DNA from 3 places in the Picosynechococcus sp. PCC 11901 genome. Region 1 is predicted to be linked to each of the others. Evidence: predicted binding sites of a transcription regulator. Region 1 holds the regulator's gene; each other region holds the start of a gene.
The links. Region 1 encodes HrcA, which represses chaperone genes, less so after heat shock. Its sites were predicted from a motif close to TTAGCACTCNNANNNTNNGAGTGCTAA; they were not measured.
Positions count from the first base shown of each region.

Region 2: a site for HrcA is predicted at 3,221-3,247, ahead of groES (co-chaperone GroES). Genes of this name have one in related genera too.
Region 3: a site for HrcA is predicted at 2,231-2,257, ahead of groL (chaperonin GroEL). Genes of this name have one in related genera too.

Region 1 covers NZ_CP040360.1:2,744,921-2,750,797, reverse strand. The annotation lists gene FEK30_RS14315 (manganese efflux pump MntP) at 1-509, opposite strand, end outside; gene FEK30_RS14310 (manganese efflux pump MntP) at 733-1,290, opposite strand; gene hrcA (heat-inducible transcriptional repressor HrcA) at 1,396-2,442, opposite strand; gene FEK30_RS14300 (rhodanese-like domain-containing protein) at 2,557-2,913, opposite strand; gene FEK30_RS14295 (NAD(P)H-quinone oxidoreductase subunit 4) at 3,233-4,813, shown strand; gene FEK30_RS14290 (carbonic anhydrase) at 4,904-5,653, opposite strand; gene FEK30_RS14285 (ABC transporter ATP-binding protein) at 5,861-5,877, shown strand, end outside.
Region 2 covers NZ_CP040360.1:149,598-155,474, reverse strand. The annotation lists gene FEK30_RS01860 (DNA cytosine methyltransferase) at 1-1,031, opposite strand, end outside; gene groL (chaperonin GroEL) at 1,151-2,776, opposite strand; gene groES (co-chaperone GroES) at 2,860-3,171, opposite strand; gene glyS (glycine--tRNA ligase subunit beta) at 3,402-5,543, opposite strand; gene nth (endonuclease III) at 5,613-5,877, shown strand, end outside.
Region 3 covers NZ_CP040360.1:781,386-787,262, reverse strand. The annotation lists gene FEK30_RS04780 (PAS domain-containing protein) at 1-431, shown strand, start outside; gene groL (chaperonin GroEL) at 525-2,192, opposite strand; gene FEK30_RS04770 (Rqc2 family fibronectin-binding protein) at 2,405-4,165, opposite strand; gene FEK30_RS04765 (hypothetical protein) at 4,223-4,798, opposite strand; gene FEK30_RS04760 (YcjF family protein) at 4,827-5,877, opposite strand, start outside.

The DNA.
Region 1 (5,877 bases):
CCGGAAATGAGTTTGGCACAAAATAGGCCCCCATAGGTAGCGCAAAAAGCAGCCAAGCCAATGCTGAGGGAGTAGGGCACAAGCGGTTTACCAATGAGGCCGAGGGAAACGCCCACCCCCAAAGAATCGATGCTGGTGATACTAGAAATAAACAAAATTTTCCACAGGCTATGGATTTTGACGGATTCACCATCGTCATCGCCTGGCTTGGCTCGCATCTCTTGGTAAGCGTTGTAGCACATATGTCCACCCACCAAAACCAATAGGGCAAAGGCCACCCAATGATCGTAGGCCATAATTATAGTCTGGGCAAAACGTCCCAAAATGAAGCCGAGGGCGATCGCCACCCCTTCAGAAAGCCCCGAACTGAGCGCAAAAAATAAAGCCCGTTTTCCAGAAAAGTGACGAATACCAAGGGCTAAGGCAGCGGAAAAAGAGTCAATACTGAGGACAAGGGCGAAAATAATAATGTCTAATTCAAAACCCATAAATGCCGTGGCGATCGCCAACTCGAAAAGAATGCATTTATTACTATAAACGAAAAATCGTGGGTCGATTTATCATAGTTTTTTCATTGTTTCCAAGTTCCACAAAATTATTTAAAAAATTCGTCCCAAAAAGTAATTGTCTATAAATAAATCCCAATTCTCGTGAAACTGAGCGAAATAACAATCTGCTTTCTACTTGGTAAATGACGACTTTAGATTCACAAAAACTGAGGCCAGACGACTGTTAAATTGAGAGCATTTTAAGGCCCATGGCAATCAGAATGCCACCGCCGAAAAACTCTACCTTTTCCTTCAATTGACTAGAAATTAATTGTGCGCAAAATAAGCCCACATAAGTAGCAAAAAAAGCGGAAATCCCGATCCCCAGGGAATAGGGAATTAAGGGTTTGCCCATTAAACCAAGGGAAATACCAACCCCCAAAGAATCAACACTGGAAATGCTAGAGACCAAAAGAATTTTCCAAAGACCATGAATTTTTCTGGGTTCACCCTTATCATCTGGGAATTTTTGCATTTCTCGGTAGGCGTTGTAGCACATGTGAACACCGATAAGGATCAAGAGAATAAAAGCAATTCCTTGATCATAGAAAGTAATGTATTGGGCAAAATTACCCAGGAGAAAACCGAGGGAAATAGCACCGCCACCGGAGAAACCTGAACTGAGCGCAAAAAATAAGGCCCGCTTGCGGGAAAAATGGCGTGCTCCTAGTGCAAGGGCGACGGAAAAACAGTCAATACTCAGCACTAGGGCAAAGAGAAGAATATCTAAGTCAAAGTCCATGAAATCCCCTATGGGTACTCCCCTAAAAAGATTGTGGCGATCGCCATCAACAAAAAAAACAAAAAATTGAATTATTTGATCCTTATTTCCTACGATTCTTAAACCTTAAAAAGCGGCTTTTAAATTCTCAGAAAGATAATCTGCTGTGGCTTCAACTAAGGCGATCGCATTTTCATAGAACATCCGCGTCGGGCCAAGCACTGCAACACTGCCAACGGGCGTTTTTTCTTGGTAATAATATGTGGAAATAAGGGCGCAGGTTTTCATGGGTTCTAGGGGATTTTCGGTGCCGATGTGAATGAGCGTCGGGCGATCGCCTGGTAAACCACTAAAAACCACCGGGAGTAGCTGTTCTTGTTTCGCCTCTAGCAAGTGCAATAGGGTTTGTAACTGCTCAATTTGGGAAAACTCAGGTTGCCGCAGCACTTCCGAAATGCCCCGTACCAGAATTGGCGTCGCAATCGTATTGGGCACAATCTGAGCAATCTTACCCAAAATCGTCTCCAATAACAGCTGACAATGGTGAAAGTCTTCGTCTAAAGCCTGGGGATCAAGGCTGGCAATTTCTTGGAGCGATCGCCCCTGGAGATGGTGATTCAAAAAATTCGATAGAATCTCTAGCTCATCGGGGTCACAGTCCAGGGTCAAGGACAACGATTGGGGTTGATAACTATCCGTCACCACAATCATCATCACCTTCTGATCCCCCAGGGGGAGTAACTGTAGATAGCGTAGGCGAGCATGGTTTTGATGGGGCACCGTGATTAGAGCAATATAACCACTTAACGTCGCCAGGATTTGCGTTGCCCGCTGGAGGGTCGCATCTAGTCCCCAATACTCTGCGGCAGTCTGTTCCTGTAACGTTTGGCTCGCTCGTTTGCGGGTCTGGGAATTGGGGGTGACGAGCTCGTCCACATAGAAGCGATAACCGGAATCAGAGGGGACTCGTCCCGCCGAGATGTGGGGTTGATACAAGAAACCTGCCTTTTCCAACTTGCCCATCACATTACGAATGGTGGCAGAACTGACCTGGAAGTCATATTCCTCCACAAGGGTTTTGGAGCCTACGGGTTCCGCTGTGGAAATGTAATGGTTGACCGTTGCTCGAAAAATATTTTGGTGACGGGGATTAAGAATTTTCTGAGCAACCATACGCCGACAGTAGTGCTTTCAATAACTAAGAAATATAAAAAAATAGTAAAAAAACTTGGCTTAACTTAAGAAAGATTTAAGGTCTAAGTTTGGGTTAGTATAGCTCATTCTTCCCTAGTAGCGCGGTAGGCTTTGATCCACAGAGAGGGTGTAAAGGTGAATCCCACCTTCAATATTGATCACTTGGGTAAAACCTTGTTGTTGCAGCCAATAACACATTTGCGCCGAACGCACACCATGGTGACAAAGCACATAGGTTTCTGCCTGGGGGTCAAAGTCCACGGCAATGCGGGCAGCCCATTGTTCAAATTGACTCAGGGGTAAATTGGTAAAGCCTGGGAGAGCGACAATCTCTAGCTCATCGGGCTCACGCACATCAATGAGTTGCAAAGATTCGGTCGTGGCGACGCGCTGGGCAAAAACCGTGGGACTGACGGCCTGGAGTTGTGGGTTAGAACTAGGGTTGGTCATGGTCAAGCTACTGATAAAAAATTAAGAAGTGAGCATTCCTAGCATTTTCTGACTGCGTTTGGGAAGGCCAAGGCTGAATTGCTAGGGGATCTTCACCTTAGGGGGCGTCAAAGTTAAGGAGTATTGCAGTTCCCCCGGAGAGTCGGTCAAGAAAATTTGGGAATGGTACAAGTAACGTTAGAGGCGTTAGATCTTCTGTCCCACTTTTTGAAGATGGTACAGGGTAAAGCATTTTGCTTGGCGATCGCCTTGATTCTGCGTTAACGATTTATAAATATTGCATTTTTTAAGAAACAGCCATTAATTTTTTTGAGTTTGTATGAACTTTGCAAATTTTCCGTGGTTATCCACGATTATTTTATTTCCCATTATTGCGGCATTATTTTTGCCCCTCATCCCCGACAAAGATGGGAAAACAGTGCGCTGGTATGCCTTGACCATTGGCTTAATCGACTTTGTGATCATCGTGACAGCCTTTTACACGGGCTACGATTTTGGCAACCCGAATCTGCAACTGGTAGAGAGCTATACCTGGGTCGAAGCAATCGATCTGCGCTGGTCAGTGGGGGCCGATGGCCTTTCCATGCCCTTGATTCTTCTCACGGGTTTTATCACCACTTTGGCGATCTTGGCGGCCTGGCCCGTAAGCTTTAAGCCAAAGCTATTTTATTTCCTGATGCTGCTGATGTATGGCGGTCAAATTGCTGTCTTCGCCGTGCAGGATATGCTGCTGTTTTTCTTTACCTGGGAACTAGAACTGGTTCCGGTTTATCTGATTCTGTCCATTTGGGGTGGCAAAAAACGGCTCTATGCCGCAACGAAATTCATCCTCTACACCGCTGGCGGTTCGTTATTTATTCTGATTGCCGCCCTGACCATGGCCTTTTATGGGGATACGGTCACCTTTGATATGACGGCGATCGCCCAGAAAGACTTTGGCATTAACCTCCAACTGCTGCTCTATGGTGGCCTGCTTATCGCCTACGGGGTGAAGTTACCGATTTTCCCTCTACATACCTGGCTCCCCGATGCCCACGGTGAAGCCACGGCCCCGGCCCACATGCTCCTCGCCGGAATTCTCCTAAAAATGGGCGGCTATGCCCTACTGCGGATGAATGCGGGGATGCTCCCCGATGCCCATGCCCTGTTTGGCCCAGTGCTCGTGATCCTCGGAGTCGTCAATATCGTTTATGCGGCCCTCACTTCCTTTGCCCAACGTAATCTCAAACGAAAAATCGCCTATTCCTCCATTTCCCACATGGGCTTTGTGCTAATTGGGATGGCTTCGTTCACCGATTTGGGGACGAGTGGTGCAATGTTACAGATGATTTCCCATGGGCTCATTGGGGCAAGTCTCTTCTTTATGGTTGGTGCCACCTATGACCGTACCCACACCCTGATGCTCGATGAAATGGGTGGGGTCGGCAAAAAAATGAAGAAAATTTTTGCGATGTGGACGACCTGCTCGATGGCTTCCTTGGCGCTGCCGGGGATGAGTGGGTTTGTTGCTGAATTAATGGTATTCGTCGGTTTCGCCACCAGTGATGCCTATAGCCCTACTTTCCGGGTGATCATTGTTTTCCTCGCGGCAGTGGGCGTCATTTTAACGCCGATCTATCTGCTTTCGATGTTGCGGGAAATCCTCTACGGCCCAGAAAACAAAGAGCTTGTGGCGCATGAAAAACTGATCGATGCCGAGCCTCGCGAAGTCTTTGTGATTGCGTGCTTGTTGATTCCGATTATTGGGATTGGTCTGTATCCGAAGGCCGTGACCCAGATCTATGCTTCTACGACGGAAAATCTAACGGCGATCCTGCGCCAATCGGTGCCAAGTCTTCAGCAAACGGCACAGGCACCTAGTTTAGATGTTGCGGTTCTGCGTGCCCCAGAGATTCGCTAATCATTCAAACTTGAGTCCATAATTTTTGCAAGGCGGTGTGTTAATGGGCACCGTCTTTTTTGTTAAGAAGATAGCGACGGCAATGGCAGCCTAACCACTCACAGAGAAGGTATCAGTTTCGCCATACCAACCCGCTAAACTCTGGCCAGAAGCGACGGTGTAGGGAAGTGGGCAACCTTCTAGGGCTTCGCGCTCCGTTAAGGGGGTTTCGTCGATGAGGCTATAGTCTGGCTTCACGTAGGCGTGTTTTGTTTCGTCGTAGGCTAACACTTCGCCATTTTCGATGTTGTAGATCCAGCCATAGATTTTCAGTTTGCCCTGGTGGAGCCGCGATCGCACTACGGGGTAGGTTTTGAGATTATCAATCTGGACAAGGACATTTTCCGCAACGAGGGTTTCGACCAGTTCTTCCCCTTCACAGTGGGGGTAAGTATCCCGGACGAGGCGACGGGTGGCTTCGGCGTGCTTGAGCCAATCGTAAACCAAAGGCATATCCGCTTGGAGTTTGTTGAGCTTGAGCAACCCCTTCATCGCGCCACAGTGGGAATGGCCACAGACAATAATTTGCCGAATATCGAGGCCTTGGAGAGCATATTCTAGGGTGCCCCCTTCGCCGCCATTGGCCGCACCATAGGGAGGAATAATATTTCCGGCATTGCGGATGACGAAGATTTCACCAATATCCGTTTGGGTAATCAGCGCTGGGTCAACACGGGAATCGGAGCAACAAATGAACAGAACGCGGGGCTTTTGGCCGTGGGAAAGTTGTTCAAAAAGATCCTGGTGGCTCGCAACATAGCTTTGCTTAAATTTGTCCAGGCCGCGAATAAGTTTTTTCACTGTTCGATCGTCCGATGTCAAAACGAGGTGACTACTGAGGGATCATAGTAAACCAAAACAATCCATTTAGATAAATGAGGATGGCACATATTTTTCATAAGGTAGACCAATCACCTGGGGAGATTTTTGGCGATCGCCGACTCAATAATCCCGTTAATTTCCCCCCTAGATGCCGCTAAAATAAGCTTGATTTAATCGGTCGAGCCTATGCCGGATTTAGCCAT
Region 2 (5,877 bases), 490 kb from region 1:
ATTGTTCCTGGCAACTGAAAATCTTTAGGTAAAGACTGAATCGCCAATGCCTCTGCTACAGATATTCTTCTTGCTAAATATGGATGTAAATGCACTTCATTATTTCCATAACAAGCTGTCGGAGAATATCTCCAGCGATGTAGACGTTTGTATGACTTTTTAGAATCATCACCTTCTTTAATTATTTTAAACTTAGGTAATCCTGCACGAGGTTTGAAATAATATGAGGCATTAGGATGAGTCTCTACTTCATTTTTTTTAAACCAATAATTGACAGTTAGCTCTTCCGGAATACCATTTGGACATGGTCTAATGGATTTTTCGACAAACTCTTCAGTTGTTTTCCATGGATAACTGACAATTTGCTGTAGAGAGTATTTTGCATATTTTTTCCATGGGAAATAAAGAGTTAAACAATCTTCAAGATTGAGATGAGTAGAATTAAACTTGCTTTCCAGTAATTTTTTTCTAAACCCAATCAAAAAGATACGTTCCCTTTGTTGAGGTACAGCATATTCCAATGAGTTCAATAAATTTTCTGTGATTAAATAATTGTTCGTCCTTAGTTTTTGTTTTAAATACTCAAAAAAAATTCGATGTTTTTTTGTTCGATATAATCCTTTCACATTTTCAAAGATAAAAAAATCAGGTTGATGTTGAATGATTAAATCAATGTATGATTCACTCAATTTACCATGATCTCCTTGTCTACCTCTATTTTTACCTCCGATAGAAAAATCTGGACAAGGAGGGCCACCTATGAAGCCAACAACATTTGATTGATTTTTCAATAAATCTACAGAATGCCATAGTTCAAGAGATTTTTCTCCATGAGAAAAATCTTCAATATTACACATTGAATAGTTAAATAAAGGCTTTTTAATTCCTAGTTTTTGTCTTGAGTATTGATATCCCTCTAGAAAAGAACTTTGAATTTCATTTACATGGACAACATCGAAACCATTTAATTCAAATCCTAAATCAAGAAATCCAGCCCCCGAAAAAAAGGAAAATAGCTTAAGGTCACTCATCTGAAATTTTATAAACTTTATCGTGGACTATTAGAATAACAAAAATCCCTCTGCAATGAATCAGAGGGATTAAGTTAAATTAAATTAGTTGTGCAGACTTTGGAGTTGAGACTTAAGTCTTAGTAGTCGAAGTCACCGGCACCAGGAGCCGCACCAGCCTTATCTTTTTCGGGCTTGTCAACAACGATGCACTCGGTAGTGAGAACCATACCAGCGATGGAAGCCGCGTTCTGGGTTGCAGAACGAGTTACCTTAGCAGGGTCAACGATACCAGCAGCGAGCATATCAACGAATTCGTTGGTTGCTGCGTTAAAACCAGTATTGAAGTCTTTTTCCTTCACACGCTCAGCGATTACCGCACCGTTTTGGCCAGCGTTTTCAGCAATGCGCTTCAGGGGGGCAGTCAGGGCACGGGCCACGATCAAAGCACCAGTGAGTTGCTCAGCAGTGAGGTTATCATTCGCCCAAGCTTCCAATTCGGGAGCGAGGTGCGCCAGAGTTGTACCACCACCGGGAACAATCCCTTCTTCAACGGCTGCTTTGGTCGCGTTGATCGCATCTTCGAGACGAAGCTTACGGTCTTTCATCTCAGTTTCGGTTGCTGCACCGACTTTGATCACAGCGACACCACCGGAGAGTTTCGCGAGACGTTCTTGGAGTTTTTCTTTGTCGTAGGAAGAATCAGATTCTTCGATTTGACGGCGGATCTGCTCACAACGGGTCTTAACTGCCTGCTCATTACCATCGGCCACAATGGTGGTGTTGTCCTTGGTGATGGTGATGCGGCGGGCTTTACCGAGCATATCAACGCTGGTGTTGTCGAGCTTGAGGCCTGCATCTTCGGTGATCAGTTGGCCACCGGTGAGTACAGCGATATCTTCGAGCATTTGCTTACGGCGATCGCCAAAACCAGGCGCTTTAACCGCAGCAACGTTGAGGACACCCCGGAGACGGTTCACCACGAGGGTAGCAAGGGCTTCTTTCTCGATATCTTCAGCGATGATTACGAGGGGCTTACCTTGGCGAGCAACCTGTTCGAGGATTGGGACGAGGTCTTGTACCAAGGTGATTTTCTTGTCAGTGATGAGGATGAAGGGATCTTCAAGAACCGCTTCCATGCGCTCGGTGTCGGTGACGAAGTAGGGGGAAGTGTAACCCTTGTCGAAACGCATCCCTTCGGTGATTTCGAGTTCGGTTTCCATGGATTTCCCTTCTTCGAGGGAGATCACACCTTCTTTACCGACTTTGTCCATGGCTTTGGCGATCATGTCACCAACTTCCTTGTCGTTCCCCGCAGAGATGGCACCGACTTGGGCGATCGCCGTCGAATCTTCTACCGGACGAGCTTGATCTTTGATGCGACCAACGAGGAATTCAGTCGCTTTATCAATACCGCGCTTGAGGGCGATGGGGTTGGCACCAGCCGCAACGTTGCGGAGACCTTCTTTGACCATGGCATGGGCGAGAACCGTTGCTGTAGTGGTTCCGTCACCGGCCACGTCATTAGTTTTAGAAGCCGCTTGGCGAATCAAAGAAACACCGGTGTTTTCGATGTGGTCTTCGAGCTCGATTTCCTTGGCAATGGTCACACCGTCATTCACGATCTGGGGTGCGCCAAATTTCTTTTCGAGCACAACGTTCCGACCTTTGGGGCCGAGGGTTACCGCAACAGCTTCAGCGAGGAGGTCGATCCCTTTTTCGAGGGCGCGGCGAGCATCTTCGTTGTAAATAATAGATTTAGCCATAATGATTGAATTTCTAGGTTGAGCGTTTTACGAGAAAAAATAGAAAAATCTGAAACGATTGCTTAGGTCAAACCTAAAAATAATTACGCAACGGTTGCGAGGATATCTTTCTCAGAAAGAAGCACGTAGTCATCACCACTGAGTTTGATATCAGTACCAGCGTACTTGGAGTAGAGAACTTTATCGCCAACTTTGACATCAACGGCGGAACGGCTACCGTCATCATTGCGCTTCCCTTCACCAACAGCCACAACTTCACCGATTTGGGGCTTTTCTTTGGCGCTATCGGGGAGGAGGATCCCACCAGCAGTTTTCTCTTCAGATTCGCTGACCTTTACAAAAACGCGATCGCCGAGGGGCTTGAGGGTAGAAACATTGATGCTAATTGCTGCCATGGATAATTTCTCCAGATCAATAAACGACTAAATTTAGCTAGATTGAAGTTTAGCACTCTCAATCTCTGAGTGCTAATTTAGCGGAGAAAATTAAATCCAGACAACTCCTGATAATGTACGGGTTCCCGAACTTTAGATCGCTCCAAAAATTGAACTGTATTGCTTCTCAGGGGAAACCCTGACAGAGACAGCTTTATGTCCCTGCCATGACTCTAAAAATAAACAAGGATCTACTGTTTGACGATCGCCCCGAAATCCGCCAGAACCCGCGCGTGGTTCCGCAACAGCCCAAGGAGATTAAGGCGATTTTCCCGCACAGCAGGATCCTCTGCCATCACCAAAACACTATCCTCCCCATCAAAGAACCGCTCAACTGTGGGCGCCAGGGCCGCTAACCCATCGATCAGTTTTTGGTAATCCCGTTCGGTGCGGGCCGCTTCGGTGGTAGGTACGAGTTCCACTAAGCCGGTATAGAGATCGCGCTCGGAATTTTGCGCAAATTTCTCCGGGTTAATTACCCCTGTCGGATCGAGACTATCCGTGCTGAGGTTCCCCTTGGCGGCCAACTTTGCAGAACGGTTCACGGTGGCGTAGATTTTTGCGAGTTGACCATCGTCACGAATGTTCTGTAAAAAGGCAGCGCGATCGCCGACATCCAGTAAATCCGTTAAGGCCCGTTCAGTGTATTCTGTATCATCACCGAGCACCGCATTCACCAGGTCATAATCAATACCTTTTTCATCTTGGAGCAGAGTCTGAATCCGCTGAATAAAGAAGCTTTGCAGGGCTTCGAGGGGAGACGTTTTATCGGGGTGAGCCGTAACAAAATCCTTCGCCCCCTGGGCTAACAGTTCTCCAAGGTCAATTTCCAGACCCGCGTCCCAAGCGACGGTAATAATTGCATTGGCCGCCCGTCGCAGTGCAAAAGGATCCGAGGAACCAGAAGGAATCATCCCCAGACCAAAAATACTAAGCAACGTATCCAGGCGATCGCCCATGCCCACCACTTGACCCGCAAGGGTTTGGGGCAAAATATCATCGGCATTGCGGGGCAGATAATGCTCGAAAATCCCTTCGGCCACGGCGGGCGCTTCCCCACTGACCAGGGCATACTTTTGACCCATGATGCCTTGGAGTTCTGGGAATTCATAGACCATCTGTGTTACCAAATCCGCCTTACAGAGCATGGCGGTGCTGGCAATAATTTCTTTGTCCGCCTCAGACAGGCCAAGCTGTTCCGCGATCTGCTGGGAAATTTCCATAATGCGGTCTACCTTGTCCCGCATCGTCCCTAGTTCTTCCTGGAAGGTGACGGCTTCTAGTTGGGGCAGATAGGTTTCTAAATGTTCATCGCAATCAGCCCGGTAGAAAAACTGACCATCCGCTAACCGCGCCCGGATCACCCGACCATTCCCCGCAGCGATGATCTCTGATTTCTTGGGATCACCATTGGAAATCGTAATAAATTTCGGGAGGAGCTTCGTTTTATCTTGGCGATCGCGCACCGCAAAATACCGCTGGTGGGTTACCATCACCGTCGTAATTACCTCTGTGGGTAGCTCTAAAAATTCCGCTTCAATGTCGCCGACTACCGCTGTGGGATATTCCACCAAATTCACCACTTCAGCGAGGAGATCAGCGGGCATTTCTGCTTCACCACCAATCTCTGCCGCCGCCGCTTTTACACCAGCAACAATTTTTTCTTCCCGCACCTGGGAATTAACTTCCACGAAGGCTTGTTGCAAGGTCGCCACATAATCAGCCGCATTGTTCAGGGTCACCTCCCCTTGATGTAAAATCCGGTGCCCACGAGAAATACAACCCGCTTCCAACTTACCGGAGCCGTTCACCAATTCCAGGGGCAAAACAGCATCATTCCAAAGGGAAACCAGCCAGCGGATCGGCCGCGGAAAGCGCAGATCACCATCGGCCCACCGCATAAAGCGCCGCCCTTCGAGGGCCGTAAACCAACCTAAAACCAGTTCCTGCAAAATTTCTGGCGTCGGGCGACCGAGGGTTTTCTTTTGGACAAAAACAAAGTCTCCTTTTTCCGTGGGGCGCACCTCCAGGGCGGAGAGTTCAACCCCCTGTTTGCGGGCAAAGCCTTCAGCGGCCTTGGTGGGTTGACCCTCTTTAAATGCGGCGGCAGCGGGGGGGCCTTTAATTTCTTCTTCCCGATCAGCCTGCTGGTCTGGCAACCCTTGGATTAACACAGCCAGGCGTCGGGGGGTTCCGTAGACTTCGATTCCGTCTGGGGTGAGAAAATACTCCGTGAGGCTATGGGAAACGCGGTCTTTTAATTGGGCGATCGCCGCCGCGACAAAATCAGCAGGGAGTTCTTCTGTACCAACTTCAATGAGGTAGGTTGCCATGGGAAACGAAATCAGGTCAATAATGAATCTTGATTAGTTTACCGTGAAGCCACAGGAAAAATAGTGCCCATGGCAATTCATTACCCGCGTAGTAAGAAAAAACGGGCGATCGCCGTTCTCGAAAAACTCCACGAACTCTATCCCGATGCCACCTGTAGTTTGGACTATGAAACCCCCGTGCAACTCATGGTGGCAACCATTCTTTCGGCCCAATGCACCGACGAGCGAGTGAATAAAGTCACACCAGCACTCTTTGCCCGATTTCCTGATGCGGCGGCCTTCGCGGGGGCGGATGTGACAGACATTGAACAGCTAGTGCGCTCAACGGGATTTT
Region 3 (5,877 bases), 1.1 Mb from region 1:
CTAGCGCAAGCAAACAGGGCCAAAAAATCTCGGCCCGCCTCCTCCTCGTGGAAGATAACCCCGTCAATCAAATTATTATTCGGAGCCTCTGCCAACAGTTTGGTTTTTCCGTCGATGTCGCCCCAGGGGGCACAGAAGCCCTACGGCTGCTCCAAGCAACCCCTGAAAATCAACCCTATCGTTTAATTTTGATGGATTGCCTCATGCCCAAGATGAATGGCTTTCAAACGAGCCAACATATTCGCCGGGGTGGTGGCGGCGATCGCCACCGGCAGATACCGATCATTGCGCTCACCACCACCCTAGGAGAAGCCAACCAAGAGCAGTATTTAGCAGCAGGCATGAACGACTACCTCAGTAAACCCCTCAATCCCCAAACCCTCCGAGAAACTCTCAATCACTGGTTACAGGAACAGTCCCCGACGGGCTAACTTGACCCAAGATTTTTCGCCCAGAAAACAAAAAAAAGCACCCCGGAGGGTGCCCAATGCAGATAATGAATCTTTAAAAGGGTTTAGGAAAAATTACATCATTCCCATGCCAGGCATTCCCATGCCGCCCATGCCACCCATACCGGGCATACCACCACCCATGTCAGGGGCGGGCGCTTCGGGTTCGGGCTTCTCAACGACGAGGGCTTCGGTTGTGATCACCATTCCAGCGATGGAGGCTGCATTTTGCAAAACAGAACGGACAACCTTCGCCGGGTCAATGATGCCAGCGGCAATCATATCGACATATTCGCCAGTGGCCGCGTTGTAGCCAACGTTGAAGTCACTGGTACGAACCCGTTCTACAACCACAGAACCTTCGGCACCCGCGTTATCAGCCAATTGGCGGAGGGGCGCTTCTAGGGCGCGGGAAACGATATCGACACCGAGCTTCTCTTCGTCGCTACTGAGGCTTGCCTTTACTTCAGCGACCTTTTCAGCGAGGTGAATTAGGGTCGTGCCACCACCGGGAACAATGCCTTCATCGACAGCGGCTTTGGTGGCGTTGAGGGCATCTTCGATGCGGAGTTTGCGGTCTTTGAGTTCAGTTTCAGTGGCTGCACCGACTTTAATCACGGCAACACCACCAGCAAGCTTAGCGATCCGCTCCTGGAGTTTCTCCATGTCATATTCGGAGTCGGTTTCAGCCAGTTGCTTACGGATTTGGCTAACGCGGGCGTCAATGTCAGCTTTGCTACCGCCACCGGAAACGATGGTGGTTTCTTCCTTGCTGATGGTGATTTTTTCGGCATTACCGAGCATATCAAGGTCAATGGCTTCGAGGCTGAGGCCCACTTCTTCGGAAATGACCCGACCGCCGGTGAGGACAGCGATGTCCTGGAGCATTTGCTTACGGCGATCGCCAAAACTGGGAGCCTTGATTGCGGCGGCATTGAGGACACCACGGGCTTTGTTCACAACGAGGGTCGCCAGGGCTTCCCCTTCAATGTCTTCGGCAACAATCAACAAAGGACGACCGGAACGGGCTACCTGTTCGAGGGCGGGCACGAGGTCGGCGATCGCCGAAATTTTCTTGTCGGTGATCAGGATGTAAGGATTTTCAAATTCAACGATTTGCCGTTCCTGATCGGTGACGAAATAGGGGGAGATGTAACCGCGATCCAGTTGCATTCCTTCAACTACATCCAGTTCAGTGGCGAGGGACTTGGACTCTTCCACGGTGATCACGCCATCTTTGGTGACTTTGGCCATGGCTTCAGAGATCATCCGGCCTACTTCTTCGTCATTCCCGGCAGACACAGCGGCCACCTGGGCGATCGCCTCTCCTTCAACGGGCTTGGCGATCGCGGCAACTTCCTTCACGAGGAACTTCACTGCCGCATCGATACCCCGGCGCAGGGCCACGGGATTTGCCCCAGCCGTCACATTTTTCAAACCTTCGCGGATCAACGCTTGGGCCATAACGGTGGCAGTGGTCGTGCCATCCCCAGCACTGTCATTGGTTTTCGCTGCCACTTCCCGGATTAACCGCGCCCCCGTATTTTGGAGCGGATCACTAAGTTCAATATCCTTCGCAACGGTGATCCCATCATTCACAATTTGGGGCGCACCATACTGCTTTTCGAGGAGTACATTCCGACCCTTGGGGCCGAGGGTGATTTTTACCGCATCGGCAAGGGCATTAATCCCTGCTTCGAGGGAGCGTCTAGAGTCATCCTTGAAAGAGACAATCTTAGCCATAGGAGTTTGCGTTATAAAGTTTTACGTCACTAGCAAATTTAGCACTCCTAGGGGGCGACTGCTAATGTTTTCTGGTTTCGGCGATGCAAACGGGCCAAAAGCGCTCTAAAAAAGCTTTTCAAGCAATTTGTCTTTTGTGGCTACATATTTTCTTTAAAAAATCAAGTGAGGGATCTCATACCTTTCCCCCCAATGAACCGAAACCCTACCCCCTACTTTTTCTCGGACTGATCTGTGGATTGGGTTAATTTGGCGATCGCCGCCTTGGCCCGTTGGGGTTGACCCCAGAGAATCGTTTCCTGTTTATAAATGCACATTCCTGGTTTGGCCCCCTTGGGTTTATAAACGTGCTTGGGTTTTGTATAAACAATGGGCACCTGATCGCTTTGGCTGGCGCGGCTGTAATAGGCTGCAAAATCCGCCGCCCATTGCAATTCCGCCTCATCGGGAACTGCACCGGGTTCTAGTCGTAATAAAACATGGCTACCGGGGATTTCTTGGCTATGGAACCAAAGATCATAATCATTGGCCACCCGAAACGTTAGATGATCATTTTGTTGGTTATTGCGCCCGATCCAGAGTTCTGATCCTCCTGGGGTGCGGTAAATATGGGGTTTAGAAACCGCTTGTTTAGCAGTAGGTTCTCGGTTGGTTTTGAGGTAACTCCCGTGGATCAATTCTGCCTGAATTTCCTGTAAAGCTTCCAAGTCAGTGGCATTTTCGTAACTCGCAATTTGTCCCAAACTGGCTTCAATGTGTTCGAGGTAATGAATTTCTGTTTCTACTTCCTTTAAAAGTGGTTGCACAATGTGATTTGCCCGCTTTAGTTTTTGGTGTTGTTTATAAAAAGCCTGGGCATTTTGGACAGCATTTTTATCCGGTTGGAGGGGAATTTTAAGGCGATCGCCTGAGGCAAAATCCGTTAGGGCAATTTCAGTTAAACCCGGTTGCCACTCATGCAAATAGGCCATGAGTAAATCGCCGTATTGACGGTATTGATCCGCTTCGGTGGATTCTGTGAGGCGCGTTCGGAAAAGTTGGGCCTTTTGCTGCAATTTTGCCAACAGGAGACTAACTTTCTGGTTGAGTTGGTGGTGCAGTTGTTGGAATTGTTGTTGATTAAGGCGGCTTTGATAATAGTGATTGAGAGTTGGCTGTAGGGGCAAACAAAATTCATCCGACTGCCAGGTGACCACTTGGTATTGGTTGTCCTGGAGCGTCAGGCAAAACTGTCGCTGTTCTAGGCAAGCAAGCCACCGTTGCCATTGCTGAAAAAGACTTTCCCAATCGTTAGCGGTGAGGGTATCCGTCGTTTGCTCAGGGGTTAACTGGGCCGCGCCAATCATCCCTTCTAGAAGAATAGGACTCACGCCCCGGTAATTTTCGAGGATTTGTTTTTTCAGGGATTTGGGTAATAGGGCGATTCTTTCTTGCCAGCGTTCAAAGGATTCTGTAGGGCTGGGCGCTGTTTTCGTCAGGGCTGGGGGAAATTCGTAGGGTTGGCCAGTTTGGACGGGGCGGACGGTGGAGCGATCGCCACTAATTTGTTGGGCCGTAGTGACAATTTGCTGATCGGCATTGGCGAGGATTACGTTGCTATGTTTCCCCATAATTTCGACGTACAAATGCCATTGGGGGACTTCTCCAGGGCGGCGACCAAACTGAAAATCCACCACCCGTTCCCAGGGTTGGATCAGTTCAATTCCCAGCAAGGCCGAACCTTTGATGAGGTGGCGCAGTTGGTCGCTAAAGGTAAAGGTATCGGGATCTCTGGGGGGGCGATCGCCTAAATGCATTCTGGCGGCCTGGGGGTGCCAAGATAACCAGAGCCATTCCCGTTTTTCGAGGGTGCGCAGGGCTAAACAGAGGGTTTGTTTGTCGTATTGATAAACCTGTTCGAGGCGCGCCGGCACCCAGTCCCGCTGTAATTCCGTGACCAGGGCCACCAAGGTTGTGTAGTCTACTGCCTGAATTTTCATTGCTGCTCGATTCTCCCCAATGCCGATGCCACGGATGCGCAGTCTTGGATCTTAGGGGCTTTCGCTAAAACTATCCAGGTAAGCGCCGATATATTTTTTCATTCGTTCGATGAAATAGGCCGAAAACAGTTCCCCATAGTCTGCTTCTACGAGGGCGATCGCCTCATTTAAACGGTGATGACCACAGGCGATAAACTGCGCCGTAGAAATGGCATGGAACTGCGATTCTGCCCCAGGCAGATTATTTTTAAACGCATCAATGTAGAGTCCCCGCACCCGCCGCACATAGTCTGTTTCCCAATCGCTAAATTCAACAGTGCCGATGCTGGGAAAGGTCAATTCTACATTTTTCATAAAGCCCATCACCATGTTCATACATTGCCGGGTCTGCTCGATGGGGAGCGCTTGGGCCGCGCCACGCCGATAGGCCCATTGGGTAATGCCGTTGGTCACTTCTAGGGCACGTAGTTTTGCTAGTTTATCCAGGGTTTCCGTCGGGAAGCGATCCAGATCTTGCAATTGCTGTTCAATTTCGGCTTGAAAACCAGCAAAATCCGCCGCAAAAAATTCCTTGAGTTCGTAAATTTCCGCTAACTTCTGCCAGTTAATCTGTCGCTGTGGTGCCATAATCATGCCTCAAGCTTCCGTGCAAAATCTACCATTCATCCCGCCGTCGCCGTTGGGGTGCAGTCCATTCCAACTCCGCTAACTCTGGGTCTTCTTCCAGTTCAATTTGCCACACTTCCTTAAAGGGATTGACAACTTTTAGAATGGCATCGCCGACAAAATCTTTGACAAACTCATCTTTTTTACTGAGCTTAAATTGCTCCTGCACTACTTCCGTGATCCCGCCATCGCCCCAATCCTGATCGTGACGAAAATATTCAATGAAACTTTTGCCCGCGATGCGCGTGAGGTAGGCGGCTGTTACCCCCTGGATTGCTTTGCCCACGAGGTATGTAGCAATGTTTGTTTGGAGAATTTTTGCAAGGATTTCCACCGCCCCTTTAACAACCCCTAAACTGACCAGGGTTTTGCCGAGAGAAACAGCTAATTCTTTACCGCGATCGCCATCGATTTCGCAGCCATACACCCGACCAATTTCCATCACCATCTGGGCATTCACCGCCGCCGTCGCCAACATATCCACCACGGGCAGAGGGGTTACAGCAATTACTCCAGCGCCAATCCACTGGTAGCGTTCAATCACCTGTTCGGCCTGTTTTTTCCGTTGGTGTTCAATGATTTTGCGGGCTTCTTCCCCCAGGCGTTGGGATTGTAGAAGAAGATTATCTGCTAACAAATCATCCCCTTCGGCCCGCAGCACCACCGCTAAACGTTTCACTAAGGGCATCACGTCCGGCTCTGGGGTAAAAATTTCGCCATCCTCTAGTTCTACGGGTTGGGGATTGGCACAGACTAAAACCACGTCCTGGGGAGTGATCAGGTGTTGTACTTTTTCCTTGAGGCGATCGCCAATCAATTGTTGATCAGCATCTGCGTAAACATCGATTTTGTTAAACACCAACAGCGATCGCTTGCCAATTTCAGCCAATTCACAGAGGGGATCATATTCCGATTGCCGCAGATCGTTATCGACCACGAAAATCAGCAGATCCGCATTGGTTGCCAACTCCCGCGCCAGGCGATCGCGTTGAATGCCCGCTTCCCCCGCTTCTAAAATCCCCGGCGTATCTGTGATCAAA